3 regions of the Pseudomonas sp. MF6755 genome follow, and region 3 is predicted to be linked to each of the others. Evidence: riboswitches for the same ligand, from Rfam matches in the RefSeq annotation. Region 3 holds a riboswitch; each other region holds the start of a gene.

Region 1 (7,057 bases), on a different contig from region 3:
GCTGGTCGAGTTGCTGGCGCCGTTGCTCGAAAGTCTGGAGGCAGATCGTGCCTTGTTGCCACTGCTGGCAAGCCAGGTTGACTTTGCCAAGCTGCACGACCTGGCCCATCGTGCCAAGGGGGGCGCGCGGATGGTCAAGGCGCATCGGTTGATCGATGGGTGCGAGGCATTGGAGGCGGCGTGTGAACAGCGCGACCGCCAGGCATTAGGGCAAGCGGTTGAGGCCGTGGGTGAGGCGATCGATGTTTTGCATCATGGCTTGAGCGCTTATTGCAATCAGCCTTGACCGTGGCTCATCACCATTCGGAGTATTTGGGAGAACTCCTACATGAACTGGGAATATGCCTGATTTTGTCGTCGGCATATGTCTGGAAAATGGCCGACGCTCACTGCCGAGCGCTGCCTGCCCAAGGGTTTGCCATGCCAAACAAAGCACTGACCATCCTGATTGCTGATGAACAGCATCTGCAACGCTTGCACATCGAGAAAATGCTTAACCAATTGGGGTATTACCGGATTGTGCCGGTGCAGACTCTCGAAGAGGTCCAGATTCTTACCGCCATTCCTGCTGAACCCTTCGATGTGCTGATCATCAACGCGGGGCTGATGGCCCATCCCTATGGGCCTCAGCTTCATGTGCATCATGTGCTGGTATACGAACATCTGGACCTGGGCGCCCCTGCCGGCGTAACCCCGGCGGTGCGGGTGCGTCTGCCGGGCGTGCCGGACATCGTCAACCTCGAACACTTCATCGACATCGTCGATCCATCCGAGGCTGCTCAGGGCCTGCGGGTATTACCGTGGCTGCGTGAGCTATCCCGCGTGCCGGTGGCCCGGGTCTAGGGGGCGTTCTCAACCACGCGGGATGCCGCAGGCGCGTTGTACGGCGCGCTGGCCTTGAGTTTTCGGGCCAATTCAAGCGCCACCTGGCCGCTGCCGATGTTGGGCACCAAATGGGTAAACGGGATAGCGATCATCCGGTTCTCACGCACCGCTCGCAACTTCGACAATACCGGGTCGGTGGTCAGTAACTGGCGCTTGCGGCTGGCGGGGGACCACAGGGCGTCGGCCAGCACAATGACGTCCGGATCCTTTATCAGCAAGGTTTCGCTGCTCACGGTGACACGTGAAAGGGGTATATCAGCCATCACGTTTCGGGCACCGGATGCGGCCAGCAGGGCGGTGACAAAGCCCCGTTGGCCTTCGCTGTCGAGGCCGTTGACCTCACTGTCCAAGTAAAACACCGACACGGGGCTGGCATCGCTCGCCATTGCCTGGGCCTGCCGCAAGTCGGCATCCAGTGCATCGCTCAATGCCTGGGCGCGCTGGGTCTTGTGCAGCAGGGCGCCGAGGGAGCGCAGGTCCTGGCGGATATGTCCGAAGTAATCCAGCGTGTGCCCGGCGCATGCAGATTCAAGCAGGTAGGATGCCACGCCGTTATCGGCCAGACCGGTGCGGGAGGTCACACCGTTGCCGAACGCGCTGGCGAAGCCACCTACCACCAAGTCGGGGCGCTGCGCATACAACACTTCGCTGGAGGGGTATTTGGCGGCAATCACTGGCACTTCGAAGTACCTGCCCTGTCGATGGGGCATACCGTCGTCATCCAAGTAAGCCACCCCGACCAGTGATGGCCCGGCATCCAGGGCCAGCAGCAGGTCGGCCGCGTGTTGATTGAGGGCGACGATGCGTGAAGGCGGTGTGTGCGGCAGCGTCCAGGCCTGGGCGCAATTGCGGTAGCTGTCCGCCAGTACCGGCGCGCTGCAGAGCAGGGCACCCACGCTTAACCACGGCACTTTCATGAGCGCTCCTGGATCAGCATCTCATCGACCACCTCACCGCCCACCAGGTGCACATCCACCAGGCGTATCACATCGGCCTTGCTGTGTACGCCGTACCAGCAACGCTGTGGGTACACCGTGAGCACCGGCCCCAGGTTGCAGGGGAATTGGCAATGGGTGCGGGTCAATAGCACGCCGCCGGGCACTTCGATGCGCCGGTGTTCCAGCAAGCGGCGGCGCAGGGTTTTCCACAGCTGCAAGGCACCGCGCTGGGTGCAGCGCGGGCCAGTGCACAGCAATACATGGTGGGCGTGGTCGGGGATACGCGACCAGTCGGGATGGGTATCCACCCCGTCGATTTGTATGATGTCGGTCATCAGAAGCGATACGTATAACGCACCTCTGAGGTGAACGGTCGGCCCAGGTTGTCGACGTTGTTGGAGCGGCTGGTGACGTAGTCGCGGTCGAACAGGTTTTCCACCAGCAGGCTCACGCGGTGCTGGTGCGCAGTGTCCAGGTAGCGATAGGCGTCTGCGTCTACCACCGAATAATGACCGTACTCGACCTGCTTGGAGCTGATGACATCGCGAATATAACGGATGGCCGCACCTGCACCCCACAAGCGGTTTTCCGATTCGAAACCAATGCGTGAACGGGCAAAGAAGCTCGGGATATCGTTGATGGTGACTCCGGCACGCGACTCGGTAAGGTTGCGGGTCATGTCCGCCTGCACGCTCCATTGGTTGTTGAGCGCCAGCTTGGCGTCGGCCTCGAAACCGCGCATCTGGATCTGGCCCTGGCCATTGACCCACTGCACACCGTCCAGGGTGATCAGGTCGGTGATCTTGCGCTTGAACAGGGTCACGCTGGCGTTGAAATCGCGCCCGGCAAGCAGGCCCTTGTAGTCGATACCCAGTTCGGCGTTGCGGCTTTTTTCCGGCTTGAGGTTGCGGTTGCCCTTTTCGTCATCTTCATTGACGAATAGCTGCTCGGCGTTGGGCAGCTTGTAAGCCGTGCCGTATTGGCCGCGTACTGCCCAGTTATCGTTGAGGTCGTAGAGCGAGGTGAGCATGCCGACGGTGGCACTGTCACCGCCGCTCATGGCCTCGTGGCGCACGCCAATGCTGGGATGCCAGTCGGGCATGGCGTCGATCTGTGGGCGCAGTTGGGTGTACAGCGCGTGGGCCTGGGCTTTGTTGTCGTCGATTACCAGCACATCGTCCTGGCCCTTGAACCATTGGTTATCGCTGCCGACGATCAACACATGCCCTCCCGGCAACTCGGCCTTGCCCTCGGCTTGCACGCCCCAGTCGGTAAAACCCCAGTAGTCGTTATGGTTGATGACCTTCGTACCACCGCCTTCGAGGTTGTTGATGCGGGTATAACGGGTGTCCCAATCGTTGATATGGCCCTTGACGAAATAGCTCAGGCGTTCGTTGATGTTCTGCTCGAAGGTCGCCGTGGCGATCTGCTGAACGCGGTCGTTGGTGGTCTTGTGGGAAGCCACCGGGCGGGCGAAATCCAGATTGGCATCGGCGTATTGGTAGAACAGTTCCAGGCGCGAATCGTCGCCAATGGATTGAATGGCCTTGGTGCCGAAGGTGGTGACTTCGTAGGAGCGTCGTTTGTCCGTGACGTTTTTCATATCGCGGTTGCGAAACGGTTGGTAGCCCTCGGACGCATTGCGGCTGACGTAGGCCAATAAGCCCAGGTCGCCCCAACCGTTGTTGAAGATTTTCTCGACCCGCGCGTCGCCGGTGGTGCCACCGAAGGTATCGACCCCAAGGTTCACTTCGCCGGAAGCCGTACGCGTTTGTGGGCTGCGGGTGACGATATTGATCACCCCCGAGACTGCCTGGGTGCCGAACAGCAGGCTCTGGCCACCCTTGAGTACTTCGATGCGTTCGATAGCGTTGGCCGGCAGGGTGTCGAGGTACAGGCCGCCGTACAGGCGATTGTTCAGGCGCACGCCGTCGAGCAGAATCAGGGTGTCATCGTTGCGCCCGCCGAGCAGGGAATAGGTACCGTAGTCGAACGGGCCGTTCTTCGGCGCTACGTACAGCCCGGGAATGAACATCTGCATCACCCGGGATACGTCGGCGGCAGGTCCGGCCCGCTCGATCTGTTCGCGGCTGACCACCTCGACTTTACTGCCGTATTGGGCCATGGCTGCGACGGTGGTGGACTCCACCGATGGCGCCGAGACGATTTGCGGGTTGAGTATCAGGGCGTTGTCGTCAGCCAGCAGCAACGGGCTGAACAGGTAGCCGATCAAGGGAGTGAATGAACGTCGAATCATAGTCTTCTCGAAAGTATCTTCGCAGAAGCACGCAGGAGAAGGCATCGAGCACACGCCAATACCGGCCCATGCCCGCCCACCGCAGGAGTTTGCCAAACAGAAATTCCAGGCCGGTCTCCGGGCTCATGCGTCTGGATACCTCCACCTTCCCATGGCGCGATGGCCACAGTGGTGTATCGAAGGGATCACGCATATACCGTTGCGGGGGCAGCACCGGACTTGCTCGAGCGAGCGTACCGGTTTCCCGTTTCACCCCAAGCACGGCGGCAGGGGGCACCTGAAACAGGAGGGCATCTGAACATTCGCACGACCGTTCGTCAACTTTCCCATTCCTGCTGCCCCTCCCATATTTTTTGATCTTTATCCGTCAGTCGGTTTGCGGTGGTCCCGCAATCGCTCGGCCGCATCGCGCAACAACTGCTCGGTACCGTTCCAGCCCAGGCAGCCATCGGTGACCGACACGCCGTACTTCATCGAAGGGCTCAACGGCTGGCAGCCTTCGAAAAGGTGGCTTTCAAGCATCATGCCGATCAGCGACGTATCACCCTGCAAGCGCTGCTCCAGCACGTCGTTGAATACCGCCGGCTGGCGCAGCGGGTCTTTGCCGCTGTTGGCATGGCTGCAATCGACCATGATTCGCGCCGCCACTTTGGACTTGGCCAGATCCTGCTTCACCTGGGCCACGCTCTGCGCATCGTAGTTCGGCCCGCGATGACCACCGCGCAGTACCAGATGAGTGTCGGGGTTGCCTGGGGTCTGGATGATCGCCGGGTGGCCTTGGCTGTCGACGCCGAAATGGCGGTGCGGGTGGAAGGCGGACCGCATCGCATCACAGGCAATCGCGACGCCGCCGTCGGTACCATTCTTGAAGCCCACAGGCATGCCCAGGCCGCTGGCCATTTCGCGGTGGATCTGCGATTCAGTGGTGCGCGCGCCAATCGCGACCCAACTGAGCAGGTCATCGAAGTAGCCGGCAGCCATGGGTTGCAGCAGCTCGGTGGCGATCGGCAAGCCCAGGCGCAGCATTTCACGCATCAGCTCGCGGGACAGGGTCAGGCCGGCGGCCATGTCATCGCTGCCGTCCAGGTGCGGATCGTAGGCCAGGCCTTTCCAACCGATGGTGGTGCGGGGTTTTTCTACGTAGGCGCGGATCACCAGCAGCATCTGGTCGCTGACTTCAAGCGCCAGCTTCTTCAGGTTGCGTGCGTATTCCATGGCCGATTCCGGATCGTGTATCGAGCACGGGCCCACTATCACCAGCAGGCGTGAATCTTCACCATTGAGGATGGCGCGCACCGCTTGGCGGTGGGCGTGGATCTGTTCATTGAGGAACGGGCTGAGGGGCAGTTGGTGCTTGAGTTCAAGGGAGCTGGGCAGGCGCTGGGTCAGGGCTTCATTGGCGCAAGACAGGGCGCTTTTCATGGCAGAGCGGGGCAAAGCGGCGACGGAGGAGTTCATATTCAAGGCTTCCTGGGCAAGCGGCGGGCGATTCCCGCGCGCTTGGCCTACTGGGGTGTTCGACAATTGGCCGTATCGGCTACGTGTGTTGGCTTGCCACCACGGGGTGACCGGTCGGAGGCGGCAGGCTGTCCCGAACGGAGCTGGCTAAATCGCCATGCAGTGCAAGTGTCGTAGCGGTAATAGGTGGCGTAGTTCATGGCTTGATTCCTTTAAGTGGTCTTGAGCAAACAAATTATTAGAGGCTGAAAAAACAAAACCCCCGGTCGGGGAGCCGACCGGGGGTTTAGATTTCTCTGGTAGGCGACCCCTTGAGTAGTGGGCGCCGATTTCAGGTATCAGGCGCGCCAGTGGCTAAACCAATACCCAAAATAAAAGCCGGCCAGTGCGCTCGAACCGTTCACACGGGTGGCCGACACCGAGCGCAAGGCGCTGGCAGCAGGGCAAACCTGAGTGTGGGTGAGTTGCAACATGGTGGCTCTCCAAATGATGGGGGGAGCTTACTAGAGGCGTACCGGTGGATTCAATCAGTAATTTCTATCGTGTGGGGGGACTTACGGCTATGGGTGTGTGCCGATATGCTGATGACACTTAAACAATGATTGCCAGGACGCGACCATGACTGCCTTGACCCTTGCTGCCGCGCAAACCATTTCCATCCCCGGCGACGTAGCGGCCAATATCCAGCGGCACCTTGCCATGATGCGGGCCGCGGCAGAGCAGGGTGTGCAATGGTTGGTCTTTCCGGAATTGTCGTTGACGGGCTATGAACCCTTCCTGGCGGCGGACTTGGCTATTACCCCCGAGAGCGCGGTGTTGGTTCCGCTGCGTGAGATGGCGCGGGAGCTGCGATTGACGGCAGTGGTGGGCATGCCGGTACGGCTGGCGCCACACGCGGGCGTGCTGATTGGCGCGCTGGTGCTGGGAGCGGACGGTTCAGTGGGCGTCTACACCAAGCAGCATCTGCACTCTGGCGAAGAGCTGGCATTTGTAGCCGGGCAGGGCGGCGAGATCCTGGCGTGGGGAGATGAGCGCATTGCGCTGGCGGTGTGCGCGGACTTTTCCCACGCCAGCCACCCACGGCGTGCGGCTGAAGCGGGTGCCACGGCGTATGCGGCCGGCGTGCTGGTGAGTGAGGGTGGCTACGCGGCGGACAGCGCGCTGCTTCAAGGCTATGCAGCCGAGCATGGCATGCTGGTACTGATGGCTAATCATGGTGGCCCTTCGGGAGGCTGGGCCTGTGCAGGGCGCAGTGCGATCTGGACCGGGGATGGCAACTTGCTTGCCGCTGCACCCGGGGTCGGCGACGCGTTGGTGATCGCCCGTCGCGAGGATGGGCTGTGGGCTGGCCAAGTGGTCGCTGTCTAACATGGCGTTTCACCTGCGCCAGGCGACGGACCAGGACCTGCCGTTTGCCCGAAGCCTCACCTATCAAGCCATGAACCGCTACTACCTGCAGTACGGTTTGCTGTGGTCCAACGACGGCTTCGACACCGCCTGGGCGGGTCGCGAGAACTGG
Region 2 (7,057 bases), on a different contig from region 3:
GCCAGGGCGGCGCTTTCGGCGATGCCGTAACAGCCAGTATGGGCAAAAGCCAGGGCTGACTTGTGGCTCAGGCGGTGTTCATAACCGGCCAACTGTTGCGCACTGAAACACTGGAGTGGCAAGTCCAGCAACTGGGCCAGGGCCAGCAACCCGGGTTCATCCTGTTTGCGATCAATGCTCGCCAGCGCCGTAATGCGTTGGCGCTCGATGCCGCCTTCGGCTAGCGCACTGTCAAACAGGCCCAGCAGGGTGTGAACATCACAACCCCGCTGGCAACCCAGGCCGACTACCAGGGTCATGCCGAGTATTGATCATCGCGGTTGCGGCGGAACAGCCAGGCGCTGATCAGGCCCAGGGCCAGCCAGAACGCCACGTTGGTCAACTGCGAGGCGATCTTGAACTGCGCTTCGAGAGCCTCCGGGGCCAACATCGAATGCACTTGTGGCTGTGGCGCACCGATGATATGAGGCACGGCAAGGATCGCCACGCCCAGCACTTTCAACAGCCAATTGCGCCCGAACACGATCAGCGCGATACCCGCAGCGGTGGAAGCTGCGGTGCCGATCCACCAGGTCTGGCGCAGCGCAAGGTCAGCCGCTGCAGTGCCCGGTAATTCCGGTGGCAGGCCCAGGGTGGGTGCCAGCACAAAGGTCGCGTAACCCGCCAGGCCCCAAAGCAAACCCTGGGCGGTGCGGGTCGGTGCGCGCAAGGTGTACAGGCCGGCCAGCATCAGCGCAAACCCGACCGCCACTACCAGGTTGCCACCGGTAGTCGACAGCACGCGCTGCCAGCCATCTTCCGGCTCCCAAGCTTCGGCGTCGTGGGTGTGGGCAGCGGCCCCTGCGGCATGTTCATGGGTGACTTCGGCGACAGCCGGAGCCTTTTCATAGGTCTCCGCCTGCAAAATCAACGGCGCGACCCACAAGCTTTGCAGCAGGGTCAGCAGCAGGGCGGCCAACAAGCCGGTGAACCCTGCGGTTCGGGCGATACGCTTGATCATGTCGGCAAGTCTCAGTGGCACGGGAACGCGGCGCTGTGGCGGGTATCGTGGGCCGCGTTGTGCACGGCCTCGATATGCGAGAAGCCGGCGAAATACACAAGGCACGCGCCCAGGATCGACGCACCGATAGCGGCAGTCAGGCGTTGGCTCAAGGTGGCGGTGCTGCTGGCGGAGTGCGAAGTGCTGCTGATGATCGACATGGCGCGTCCCTTTCGAGTGTCAGGGTGAAACGAGCGCATGAAAACCCCGCGAGCCAGGCACGCAGGGTTCTGAACAGCGCCCGCCCACCGCGGGTTTGTTATCTGATTTTTTCGGGCCGGTCTCCGGGCTTGCGAGGGGCGGCTCTTGAAAGAGTCCAGCCTGATAAGCATCTCCTTCCCATGCACAGCACAGTGGATTTGACGCTTCGCTCGCTTACCGTTGCGGGGGCAGCACCGGAGTTGCCATAGGTCTATGGCGCACCGATTTCCCGTTTCACCCTGTGAAGGGCACCCGAAACAAGATGTGTAGGAGAGCATGAGCGGGAGTTATGCGTCAATGAGGGTTGTATGGCATTCAGGGTTTGGCCCTTCCCCGTGGATGGAAAGGGCACTGTTGAGTTCAGTCATACCCCTAGAGGCAGCCGGCTATCGTTCGCTGCACCGGCCTTCAAGGTTTTACTCGGCAAAAGCGACTGTCGAACGGCGTCCGGCGGCCACATTCTCTGCATCATCGAGGGTAAATGTGCCGTTGAGCGGGAACATGGTGCTCCCGCCAATCAAGTCGAGTTCCTTGAACACGTCTTTGCGCTTCAAAGTCTCCGCCGCGATCTCGCTCTGGCGTGCTGTTGGCGGTGTGCCTCGCAGCGGCACTCCGTCAGCTGTCCTCTTGAGCGAATCGCGGGTGATGGTTTCGGAGTCGAACCTGGGGTCATGCAAGGCGTCCATATTGTCGATGATTTCTTGCAAGAGCTCCTCGCGAGTCAGCAGGTCGACGGGCCGTTCGCTGGTGGTGGTCTGCGGATTTTCTCGCTGGGTGATAGCGTGCGTTTCGGCAGGCGGTGCTGTATTGATGTGTGGCGAGACTGTGAGTGCCATTGTTGACTCCATAGAATGTTGGGTGAACCACGCATCAATGGCCTTGATGACGTGGCAGAGAGTTGTGGTTTGCGCTGCGCAAATGATTCCTTGAACCGACAAGTAATTTGTTTCAAGTTGATTGGGCCTCGCGTCGTGCAGGTGAGCGCTTCTGTGGCGTGCGAACGATCAATATTGACCGGTTCTCCCGCACTGCGTAGCCTTGCACCCTCGAGGTTCTTCGGCCCAGGTCGAAGCTAAGAAGGGAACGCGGTTCAAGCCGCGGCTGCCCCCGCAACTGTGAAGGGTTCAGTTGACTGCCACGCCACTGCCGAGACGGCGGGAAGGCGCAGTCAGCGTTGGTCGCAAGACCTGCACGCCCCAAGCCAGGAGACCTGCCTCGTCACCGATTTTCCAATTCAACCGGGCGGGGTGATCCGGTGACGAAATCCGCTGCTGCGCGATGCCGCAGGGCCTGTCGTCCCGTATGCCCGCCCCAAAGGGCATCCGATGAAAACACTGGCCAAACTTCCCGTCACCATCGTTACCGGCTTCCTGGGCTCGGGCAAAACCACGTTGCTGCGCCATATGCTCGACAACGCCCAGGGCCGTCGGATTGCGGTGATCGTCAACGAGTTCGGCGAGCTGGGCATTGACGGTGAAATCCTCAAGCAGTGCTCCATCGGTTGCACCGAAGAAGAAGCCAACGGCCGCGTGTACGAACTGGCCAACGGTTGCCTGTGCTGCACCGTGCAGGAGGAATTCTTCCCGGTGATGCGCGAACTGGTTGCCCGTCGCGGTGACCTTGACCATATCCTCATCGAAACCTCGGGCCTGGCCCTGCCAAAGCCACTGGTACAAGCCTTCCAGTGGCCGGAAATCCGCAGCGCCTGCACAGTCGATGCGGTGATCACCGTGGTCGACAGCCCGGCCGTGGCCGCTGGTACGTTCGCCGCGTTTCCGGATCAGGTCGATGCCCAGCGCAAACTCGACCCGAACCTGGACCACGAGTCGCCGTTGCACGAACTGTTCGCCGATCAACTGGCCAGCGCCGACCTGGTGATCCTCAACAAAGCCGACCTGATCAGTGCCGAAGACCTGGCCCGCGTGCGCCTGGAAGTCGCCGAAGAGCTGCCGCCGGCGGTGAAGGTCATCGAAGCCAGCAGCGGTCGCCTGCCCCTGGACGTGCTGATTGGCCTGGGCGCCGGGTCTGAGGAACACATTGATGCACGCCACAGCCATCACGATCACCATCACGAGGGTGAGGACGACCACGATCATGATGCCTTCGATTCCATCTCCATCAACCTGCCCCAAGCCGACGAAGCCGTACTGCTCGAGGCCTTGACGCAATTGGTTGTCCAGCACGGCATTCTGCGTATCAAAGGCTTCGCCGCGATCCCGAACAAGCCGATGCGCCTGCTGATCCAGGGCGTGGGCACGCGCTTCGACAAGCACTTCGACCGTGCCTGGGGCGCCGATGAAGCGCGGACCACGCGCCTGGTGCTGATCGGCCAGGAACTGGATGCCGCTGGCCTTGAAGCGCAATTGCGCGCCGCCCTCAGCGTTTAACCATGCACCTGCTCAGGACCCAACCCGGTGGTTTCGTCGCGGACGACAATATTGCCGACCTTGGCCAAACCCCCGCTGAACTGGTGATCCTGTGCAGCGGCGATTCCAGCCTGGCGCTGCTCGCCGAAGCGGCGCAGCAGTTGCCCTTGGATTACCCCAGCCTGCGCCTGGCCAACCCGATGCAGGTGCAGAACCACGCCTCGGTCGACCTGTACGTTGATGAGGTGTTGCGCCACGCCAAGGTCATCCTGATTTCCCTGCACGGTGGCATTGGTTATTGGCGCTATGGCATCGAGCGTCTGGTGGAGCTGGCCGAACGCGGCGTCACCCTGATCCTGGTGCCGGGGGATGATCGCCCGGACCCGGAGCTCAGTGGCCTGAGCACCGTTGATGCCGAACAGCGCGAGCGGCTGTGGCACTTTTTGCGCCAGGGTGGCCTGGGCAATGCGCTGGATTTTTATCACTGCCTGGCCAGTGCCCATTTGGGCCGCGACTATGCCTGGGCGGAGCCGCAAACCCTGCCGCGTACGGCGATCTATCACCCCAATAAAGCCAATGCCCGCCTCAATGACTGGCAGGCCGATTGGCGCGCCGATTGCCCGGTGGCCGCGGTGCTGTTCTACCGCTCCCACTTGCAGGCGGCCAATACCGGTTTTATCGATGTTTTTTGCCAGCGCTTGCAGGCCGCGGGCCTTAACCCGTTGCCCATCGCGGTGGCCAGTTTGAAAGAGCCCGGTTGCCTCACGGTGGTCGAGGACCTGCTCGACGACGTGGACGCTGCGGTGATCCTCAACACCACGGGTTTCGCCCAATCCAGCCCCGAAGCGCCGCACCTGCGCCCGTTTCGGCGCAATATCCCGGTAATCCAGGCGATCTGCGCCCAGGATAACCAGCCCGGATGGCAGGCCAGCGATCAGGGGCTCGGCCCCCGCGACCTGGCGATGCATATTGCCTTGCCGGAACTGGATGGGCGCATCATCAGCCGGCCCATCAGTTTCAAAGACCTGGCCTGGCGCAGCGAGCGCAGCCAGTCGGACGTGGTGTGCTACCGCGCAGCGCCTGAGCGCATGGATTTTGTCGCTGAACTGGCGCGGCGCTGGGTCGACCTGGCCCGGGTGCCGAATGCTGAAAAACGCATCGCCCTGATCCTCGCCAATTACCCGACCCGCGACGGTCGCATCGGTAACGGTGTGGGGCTAGACACGCCGGCGGCGGCGCTGAATATCCTGCGTGCCCTGCAAGCCGAAGGCTATCCGGTGGCGCAGCTGCTTCCCGACAGTGGCACCGCGCTAATCCATACGTTGCTCGGCGGCGTCACCAACGACCTCGACAGCCTCGACCTGCGCCCCTGCCATCAAAGCCTGGGCCTGCAGGATTACCAGGCGATGTTCGATCGCCTGCCGGAGTCCAATCGCGAGGCCGTGCTGGAACGTTGGGGCACCCCACAAAACGATCCTATGTTTCGCGACGGTCGCATGATGATCGCCGGCCTGCGCCTGGGCCTGACCTTCGTCGGCATCCAGCCGGCCCGGGGTTACCAAGTGGACGCCAGTGCGGTGTACCACGACCCGGACCTGGTGCCGCCCCACGGCTACCTGGCGTTTTACTTCTGGCTGCGCCACACCTACGGCGCCCATGGCGTGATCCATGTGGGCAAGCACGGCAACCTGGAGTGGTTGCCGGGCAAAGGCGTGGGCCTGTCGCAAAACTGCTGGCCGGATGTGTTGCTGGGGCCTTTGCCGAATATCTACCCGTTTATCGTCAACGACCCGGGCGAGGGCGCCCAGGCCAAGCGGCGCACCCAGGCGGTGATCATCGACCATCTGATGCCGCCACTGACCCGCGCTGAAACCTACGGCCCGCTGCGTAACCTGGAGCTGTTGGCCGACGAGTACTACGAAGCACAATTGCTCGACCCGCGCCGCGCCCTTGAGTTGCAAAAAGACATTCTCAAGCTGGTGCGCGAAACACGCATCGACCAGGAACTGGAACTGGACGGCGAGGCTGACGCCGACATTTGGTTGCCGCGCCTGGACACCTACCTGTGTGACTTGAAGGAGTCGCAGATCCGCGACGGCCTGCATATCTTTGGCGAGTCGCCCGAAGGTCGCCTGCGCATCGACACCTTGCTGGCGCTGCTGCGCATTCCCCGTGGCGATGGCCGTGGCCCGCAATCGAGCCTGCTGCGGGTGCTGGCCAAGGCATTCGACCTGGGTTTTGACCCGCTCGATTGCGCACTGGCCGAGCCGTGGACGGGGCGGCGCCCGTTGGTGCTGCAAAAGATTGATGGGCAGTTGTGGCGCACCGCCGGCGATACCCGCGAGCGCTTGGAGCTGTACGCGGCGCGTTTGATCGAGCAAGCGCTGGAAGGCCCCATCGAGCAATTGGAGGAGCCCGGCTGGGAGGACGTGAAGTCGGTCATCGAAAGCCTGCGCATTGTCGTGGCGCCACGCCTGGATGCCTGCGGCCCGGCGGAAATGTGCGGTTTGCTGGATGCCTTGAATGGGCGCTTTGTGCCGGCAGGGCCCAGCGGTGCGCCAAGCCGCGGGCGTCTGGATGTACTGCCGACAGGGCGAAATTTCTTCACTGTAGACGTGCGCAATCTGCCAACCACCACGGCCTGGCGCATCGGCTTTCAATCGGCCAATCTGATTCTTGAACGTCACCTGCAAGACCACGGTGACCATTTGCGCCAACTCGGCCTGTCGGTCTGGGGCACGGCGACCATGCGTACTGGCGGCGACGATATCGCCCAGGCCATGGCGCTGATGGGCGTGCGCCCGGTATGGGCCACCGGCAGCCAGCGGGTGGATGATTTTGAAATCCTGCCGATCAGCTTGCTCGACCGCCCACGTGTCGATGTGACCCTGCGCGTTTCCGGGTTCTTTCGCGACGCCTTCGCCAACCTGATCCGCCTGTTCGATGCGGCGGTGCAGGCGGTGGCGGCCCTGGACGAACCGGACGACATGAACCCGCTGGCCGCCAAGGTGCGCAGCGAGCGCCATGCGCTACTTGAGTCGGGGCTGGACGCAGAGGCCGCGGCGAAACAGGCCGGCTGGCGCATCTTCGGCGCCAAGCCGGGCGCCTATGGCGCGGGTGTGCAGGGCGCGATTGATGGGCGCCTGTGGCAAAGCCGTGAAGACTTGGCCGAGGTCTACCTGAACTGGGGCGGCTATGCCTATGGCGGCTCCGACGAGGGCACCGCCGCCCGCGAGCAATTCGCCCAGCGCTTGAGCCAGGTGCAGGCGGTAGTGCAGAACCAGGACAATCGCGAGCACGACCTGCTCGATTCCAACGACTACTACCAGTTCCAGGGTGGCATGCTCGCCGCCGTGGAAACCCTGAGCGGTGACAAGGTCGCCAGCTATCATGGCGACCATAGCCAGCCAGACCTGCCCAGAATCCGCACCTTGAAGGAAGAGCTGAACCG
Region 3 (7,057 bases):
CTTATGAAACCCCGGCACAGCTGGACGCCGCCCTCACCCGCTCAACCAATACCTTCCGCACGTGGCGCCGGCAGCCGGTCAGCCAGCGCGCCGAATTGCTGCAGGCCTTGGCCTGCGCCCTGCGCGAGCAAGCCGAAGACATGGCGCAAATGATCACCCTGGAAATGGGCAAACCCATCGCCCAGGCCCGCGCCGAGATCGAAAAGTGCGCCCAACTCAGCGAGTGGTACGCCGCCCACGGCCCGGCCATGCTCGCCCCTGAACCAACGCTGGTGGACAACGGCAGCGCCCGGATCGAATACCGCCCGCTGGGCCCGATCCTTGCCGTGATGCCGTGGAACTTCCCGGTTTGGCAGGTGCTGCGCGGCGCCGTGCCAACCCTGCTCGCCGGCAACACCTATGTGCTTAAACACGCGCCGAACGTGATGGGCAGCGCCTACCTGATCCAACAAGCGTTCCATAAAGCGGGTTTCGCCGACGGCCTGTTCGAAGTGATCAACGCGACCCAGGACGGCGTGTCCAGCGCCATCGCCGACCCGCGCATCGCCGCCGTGACCCTCACCGGCAGCGTGCGCGCCGGTATCGCCATTGGCTCCCAGGCCGGCGCAGCACTGAAGAAATGCGTGCTGGAACTGGGCGGCTCCGACCCGTTCATCGTGCTCAACGACGCCGACCTCGACGCCGCCGTGCAAGCGGCCGTGATCGGCCGATTCCAGAACAGCGGCCAAGTCTGCGCCGCAGCCAAGCGCCTGATCATCGAAGCCGGTGTGGTTGAAGCCTTCACCGCCAGATTCCTAGAAGCCAGCCGCGCCCTGGCGTTGGGCGACCCGACATCGACCACTACCTATATCGGCCCCATGGCCCGCTTCGACCTGCGCGACGAACTGCACGGCCAGGTCCAGGCGACCCTGGAAGAAGGCGCGACCCTGCTGCTGGGCGGCAACAAAGTCCCAGGCGCGGGCAATTACTACGAACCGACCGTGCTGGCCGACGTCACCGATCAGATGACCTCGTTCAAGCAGGAATTGTTTGGCCCCGTGGCGTCGATCATCACCGCCCGCGATGCCGAGCATGCTGTGGCCCTGGCCAACGACAGCGAGTTTGGCCTCACCGCCAGTATCTTTACTACCGACGCGGCGAAAGCCCGGGACATCGCCAACCAACTGGAAACCGGCGGGGTCTTCGTCAACGCGTTCAGCGTGTCAGACCCTCGGGTAGCGTTTGGCGGCGTGAAGAAAAGCGGGTTTGGCCGTGAGTTGTCGCATTTCGGCGTACGCGAGTTCTGCAATGCCAAAACAGTGTGGCTGGATCGCAAATAATCCAGTTGATCACCTGTGGCAAGCAACTTCACGCCTGCCGCCAGCGTAGCTCCCGTTAAGCCTCGCGATCGACTACCATACCGCCGCCGGTTCCCACATGGGACTAATAGGGAATTCGAAACGCCCCCACGCGTAAGTCGAAACTGCCCCCGCAACTGTAGGTGCTGAGCCTGCCCCTGAATGCCACTGGACCACGTCCGGGAAGGCTGGGGCGTGGCGATGACGCATCAGTCAGGAGACCTGCCGGCCCAGCACTATGACTAACCGGCGGGGTGTCCGGGAAGGACATCCTGGCCCTGCACTCCTGCAGCCTCCATGGGCGTGTTTCCGAGCCGTACCTCCCCTGCCGCACCTCGGTTCACACGGAGATCACCCCATGCTGCCACGCGTTACCGCCCTGATCGCAGGCTTGGGTGCCTGTGCCCTGGCCCAGGCCACGCCCACCCACTACCCGCTGACCATGGAAAACTGCGGCAGCACCCTCACCTTCCTGCAAGCCCCCCTGCGCAGCGTAACCATCGGCCAGGCCGCCACCGAGATGCTCTACGCCTTGGGCGTGGGCAATAAAGTGGTCGGTACCTCGTTGTGGTTCAACAACGTACTGGCGCAGTACAAGGCGCAGGACGACAGCATTGAGCGCCTGGCCAACAATGAGCCGAGCTTCGAAGCGGTGATCGCCAAGCGCCCGCAACTGGTAGCCGCCGAGCTGGAATGGGTGGTGGGCCCGCAAGGCGTGGTCGGCACCCGCGAGCAATTCCATGAACTGAAGATCCCCACCTACCTGCTGCCCTCCGACTGCGAAGGCAAGGACAACCTGGTCGGTGCCGATGGCACGCGGCTGGAGCCGTTTCGCATCGAGACGATTTACAAAAGCATCAGCCAACTGGCACAGATTTTCGACGTACAGGAACGCGGCCAGAGGTTGAACGATGAGCTTAAGGCGCGCCTGGCCAAATCCATCGCGACTGCGCAGGGCAAAGGCTTGAAGCAGGCAAGCGCGCTGGTATGGTTCTCCAGCGCCGAAATGGCCAGCGACCCGTACGTGGCCGGGCACAAGGGCATCCCTGAGTTCATGCTGCAAACCCTTGGCCTGCGCAACGTGGTGCAGTCCGACGAAGAATGGCCCGCCGTCGGCTGGGAAACCATCGCCAAGGCCAACCCCACGTTCCTGGTGATCGCACGCATGGACCGTCGCCGCTACCCCGCCGACGACCACGAAAAGAAACTCGCCTTCCTGCGCAACGACCCCGTGACCCGCAACATGGACGCGGTGAAAAACAACCGCATCATCATCCTCGACGCCCTGGCGTTGCAGGCCAGCCTGCGCACCTTCGACGGCCTGGAACAACTGGCCGCGGCCATCGACGGCTACGACCTGGGCAAATGATGCGCACCCTACTTGCCCTGGCACTGCTCCTAATCGCACTGCTCGCTGGTGTCGCTATCGGCGAAACCGCCATCGAGCCGCAGGTGGTGTTGCAGGTGCTCGCCAATAAACTCTGGGCCGCAGGCTTCGTGCTGGACCCCATCGATGAAGGCGTGGTGTGGAACTACCGCCTCACCCGCGCCTTGGTCGCCGCTGCCTGTGGCGCGGGGCTGGCGACCTGTGGGGTAATCCTGCAATCGCTGCTGCGTAACCCGCTGGCGGATCCGTACCTGTTGGGTATCAGCGCCGGCGCGTCGACCGGCGCGGTCCTCGTTGCCTTGATCGGTGTGGGTGGCGGCCTGGTGTCACTGTCGGCGGGTGCGTTTGCGGGAGCGATGGCGGCGTTTGCGCTGGTGATTCTGCTGGCACGGGCGAGCGGTTCGTCCAGTGGCACCGGGCAGATCATCCTCGCGGGCATCGCCGGCTCGCAGTTGTTCAATGCCCTGACCGCATTCCTGATCACCAAGTCCGCCAGCTCCGAACAGGCCCGCGGCATTATGTTCTGGCTGCTGGGCAACCTCAGCGGCGTGCGCTGGCCGTCGGTGTGGCTGGCGGTGCCGGTGGCGGTCGCCGGGCTGGCAGTTTGCCTGTGGCACCGCCGCGCACTGGACGCCTTCACCTTCGGCAGCGACTCGGCGGCCTCCCTCGGTATCCCGGTGCGCCGTGTACAATTTGTGCTGGTGGCCTGCGCCGCGTTGGTGACGGCGGTGATGGTGTCCATCGTGGGTTCCATCGGCTTTGTGGGCCTGGTGATTCCCCATGCCATGCGCCTGTTGCTCGGCACCGGACATTCGCGGTTGCTGCCAGCCAGCGCCCTTGGCGGCGCACTGTTCTTGATCGCGGCTGATGTACTCTCGCGCACCTTGATCAAGGGCCAGGTGATTCCCGTGGGCGTGGTCACTGCCTTGGTGGGTGCTCCGGTATTTGCGTTGATCCTGATTGGCCGGAGGAATGCGCGATGAGTGTACTGAGCTGCAGCGGCCTGGGCTTCAAGGTGCGTGAGGCGCAGTTGCTGCGCGGTATTGACCTGGACGTAGAGCTGGGTGAAACCCTTGGCATCGTCGGGCCGAACGGTTCGGGCAAATCCACCCTGCTCAAATTGCTCGCCGGCTTGCGTGCACCGGGCAGCGGTGAAGTACGCTTGGGCAGCAAGCGCCTGGATGAGTTATCGCGCCGCACCATCGCGCAACAGCTGGCGGTGGTGGAACAGCAAGCCGATACCGATGACGCCATTCGCGTGTTCGACGCCGTGGCGTTGGGCCGCACGCCGTGGCTGTCGGCACTGAGCCCGTGGTCTCGCGAAGACGACGCCATCGTGCGCCAAGCGTTGCACGACGTGGACGCCACCCACCTGAGCCAACGCGCCTGGCGCAGCCTCTCGGGCGGCGAACGCCAACGCGTGCACATCGCCCGCGCCCTCGCACAGCGGCCGCAGATTCTGTTGCTGGATGAACCGACCAATCACCTGGATATCCAGCATCAACTGGCGATATTAAAAGGTGTGCAAGGCTTGCCGGTAACCACCTTGATCGCCCTGCATGACCTGAACCAGGCGCTGACCTGCGATCGCCTGGCCGTTCTGGATCGCGGGCGGCTGGTGGCACTGGGCACACCACTGGAGGTGCTGACGCCAGAGCGCCTGCAAGAGACATTCGGGGTGCAGGGGCATTACCTGACGGACCCGTTTGATGGCGCGCAAATCCTACGCCTGCGCTCTACCTGACACATTTGATCTACAGAGGTCGGTGCATATGGGTGGTCTGCCATACCGGGTCAGCTTCCACGTCCACCACCTCGAACCCCTGCCGGATCCAGAAATCAATCGCGCCGGGCAGAAATGGGTGGGTATGCAGGTAAACCATCTCCACCCCATCCGCCCGCGCCAACGCTTCCAGCGAACGGTATAGCTCACCCGCCAGGCCAAAGCGCCGGAAGGCCGGAAGTACGTACAGGCGCACCACTTCCACTGTCTTGCAGCCCTGGTAGTTCAACTGTGCAAAGCGGCCGTCATACGGCAGGTAACCCACCGCCGCAACGATCCGGCCTTCGGCACGAGCAATCAGAAACTGACCGTCGCCCTTGAGGTAGATGGCTTCGAACTGCGCCAGGTCATCCGGTAACCCGGTCGCCTTGAGTTTTGGAAAAATCTCATCACGAGCCTGCAAAACGAAGCGCAACACTTCGGGAATGTCAGCGGCCGTCACGGCCTGGATGCTAGCGCTCATAGCCAAGGATTCGACTCGCTATCCACTTGCGGCTGTAAGCCAGCACGCTAGCGGCCATCGCCACCGGAAAATGAATGAACCCATGGGCCGCTTCCGGCAGCAGATGCGCCTCGACCCCGCCCCAGCGCTCGGCGATCAGCAGCGTGTCGTCCTTGAGCGGGTCCAACTCGCCCACAAACATCAGCGCGGGTGGCATGCCTGCAAAGTCCCCATAGAGAGGTGACAGCGGTGGCTGCCGGCGCGCCTCATCCGTTATGCCCGGCGTCAGCATGCGTAGCGCCTCGACCATGCCCGGCCCGTCCAGCAATAAGGTATCCGGCCCCGCCGTGCGCACGCTCGGCGTGCCGGTCAAGTCGTAGACGCCGTAATACAACACCGCGCCGCTTACCCGCTCGAGCAACTCGGGCCATTGCTTGAGCGCCAGCAACGTGGCTGCCGCCAAGTGCCCACCGGCCGACTCACCGACGACAATCACCGGCAAGTCGGCAAACTCGGGGCAATCGCCCAAGAGCCAGCGGGCGGCGGCCAGGCAGTCTTCCAGCAGCCCTTCAATCGGCGTATCCACCGCCAGCCGATAATCCACCGACACCACCGCCACGTCGCACGCGTTGACCATGCCGAGGTTGAGGTCGTCATCCATCTGCGCATTGCCGATCACCCAACCGCCGCCGTGGATATCCAGCACCACGCCTTTAGGCTTGCCACTCGGCCGCAGGATACGCACGGGCACCGAGCCCAGCATTTTTCGCTCTGCCACGGGCGCCTTCTTCAGGGTTTGACTGACGCGCAACAGTGCCTGGATCAGGCGCGGCGTGATGCGGTTGCGGATTTTAAAGCGCGGCATCCACGCAAGCTTCTGATTGAAGCGGCGCATCTGGGCCAATTCAGTCTCGCTGGCGGGCCATGGTGTGTAGGCCATCAGCGGTTATTTCGCAGGATCGAGAAGTTCAAGGCGGCCGCCACGCACAGCCACGCCAGGTAAGGGAACAGGATCAACCCGGTAATCAGGTCCAGGCGTACGGCCAATACCACCATCGCCGCAACGGTAAGCCACAGCAGCACGATAACCACCATACCGGCGAGAATGCGATGGGCGCCGAAGAACACCGGCGTCCACAGCGTGTTCAAGGCAATCTGCGCCGCCCACAGGGCCAACACCGTTTCGCTGCCGGGGATCTGGCTGAGGCGGTAACCGGCCCAGGCCAGCAGCAGATAGATGATCGTCCACGCCACCGGGAACAGCCAATTGGGCGGGGTGAAGCTGGGCTTGATCAGCGACTCATACCAGGCGCCGGGTTTGAAGATCACACCGGTGCTGGCGGCCGCGGCGCAGGCGAGCAGGAAGATAAAGAAGGTCATCGTCGGTCCTTGGCTGGAATGGTTACAACCTTGGACGCATGACATACCGGTAAAAGTTCACCTGCGATCAAGTGTGGGCTCCACGATCCTGAGCCAGGGCCAGCGCGCCTGATAACTTCTGGCCTTGTGCATGAACAGCTCCGGCTCTGCGTGCAGCGGGTTGATGCGCAACACACCCTGCTCCACATCGTCCAAACCATAAGGCGCATAGACCTCGCCCGAGGCAATATCCAGCGCAATACAAGTACCCGCCACCAGGTAACGATCAACCCCCTGCCTGGCCGAGTGCAACGGCGGATAGGGCCGGCCAAACCGCTGACCGTACCAAAGATGCACCCGCGCCTGATTCTTGACCTCCACATTCACGCCCAGGTCCTGGAATAGCAAGTTTGCCGCCCGAATCACCGCGTCCTCCGCTTCGTAGGACACATCTTCGTCGAAGTAGAAAACGTCGTAGTCCTTCACGCCCTGAGCGGCCGGCAGATTCGCCTGATGGTTCCACACTGCCTGGAACAGGCAACCCGCCGTGAGCAGGCACTGTTGCACGCCCAGATCCGGCAGGCGCGCCGTGATCTGAGCATTGATCGGGTTAGTCATGGCCAACTCGAGCAACGTATCGACGGTCAATGTCATGTTCAATCCTCCCTGGTCAGCGCCAACCATAACACCCGAACATGGCACTTCTGTAGGCGCGAGTTTGCTCGTGAAAACGCAAACGGTACGCCAGG

The links. A riboswitch is a leader RNA that binds a small molecule or an ion and turns the genes downstream of it on or off. The one in region 3 is predicted to bind cobalamin.
Region 1: linked by a shared signal. The riboswitch ahead of JFT66_RS13860 (TonB-dependent receptor plug domain-containing protein) and the one ahead of JFT66_RS19440 (ABC transporter substrate-binding protein) in region 3 are both predicted to bind cobalamin.
Region 2: linked by a shared signal. The riboswitch ahead of cobW (cobalamin biosynthesis protein CobW) and the one ahead of JFT66_RS19440 (ABC transporter substrate-binding protein) in region 3 are both predicted to bind cobalamin.

The regions. Positions count from the first base shown of each region.
Region 1 is NZ_JAEKDA010000009.1:125,421-132,477, forward strand. It holds gene JFT66_RS13840 (transporter substrate-binding domain-containing protein) at 1-286, shown strand, start outside; gene JFT66_RS13845 (hypothetical protein) at 421-843, shown strand; gene JFT66_RS13850 (ABC transporter substrate-binding protein) at 840-1,802, opposite strand; gene JFT66_RS13855 ((2Fe-2S) ferredoxin domain-containing protein) at 1,799-2,158, opposite strand; gene JFT66_RS13860 (TonB-dependent receptor plug domain-containing protein) at 2,158-4,080, opposite strand; cobalamin riboswitch at 4,172-4,376, opposite strand; gene JFT66_RS13865 (3-deoxy-7-phosphoheptulonate synthase) at 4,441-5,538, opposite strand; gene JFT66_RS30030 (hypothetical protein) at 5,877-6,011, opposite strand; gene JFT66_RS13870 (carbon-nitrogen hydrolase family protein) at 6,157-6,906, shown strand; gene JFT66_RS13875 (GNAT family N-acetyltransferase) at 6,908-7,057, shown strand, end outside.
Region 2 is NZ_JAEKDA010000019.1:64,090-71,146, reverse strand. It holds gene JFT66_RS23750 (cobalamin biosynthesis protein) at 1-299, opposite strand, end outside; gene JFT66_RS23745 (CbtA family protein) at 296-1,000, opposite strand; gene JFT66_RS23740 (CbtB domain-containing protein) at 1,012-1,200, opposite strand; cobalamin riboswitch at 1,298-1,511, opposite strand; gene JFT66_RS23735 (hypothetical protein) at 1,657-2,076, opposite strand; cobalamin riboswitch at 2,273-2,472, shown strand; gene cobW (cobalamin biosynthesis protein CobW) at 2,566-3,627, shown strand; gene cobN (cobaltochelatase subunit CobN) at 3,630-7,057, shown strand, end outside.
Region 3 is NZ_JAEKDA010000014.1:105,451-112,507, reverse strand. It holds gene JFT66_RS19445 (aldehyde dehydrogenase family protein) at 1-1,319, shown strand, start outside; cobalamin riboswitch at 1,390-1,581, shown strand; gene JFT66_RS19440 (ABC transporter substrate-binding protein) at 1,696-2,706, shown strand; gene JFT66_RS19435 (FecCD family ABC transporter permease) at 2,703-3,707, shown strand; gene JFT66_RS19430 (ABC transporter ATP-binding protein) at 3,704-4,468, shown strand; gene JFT66_RS19425 (GNAT family N-acetyltransferase) at 4,479-4,970, opposite strand; gene JFT66_RS19420 (alpha/beta hydrolase) at 4,960-5,889, opposite strand; gene tspO (tryptophan-rich sensory protein TspO) at 5,889-6,329, opposite strand; gene JFT66_RS19410 (nucleotidyltransferase family protein) at 6,387-6,962, opposite strand.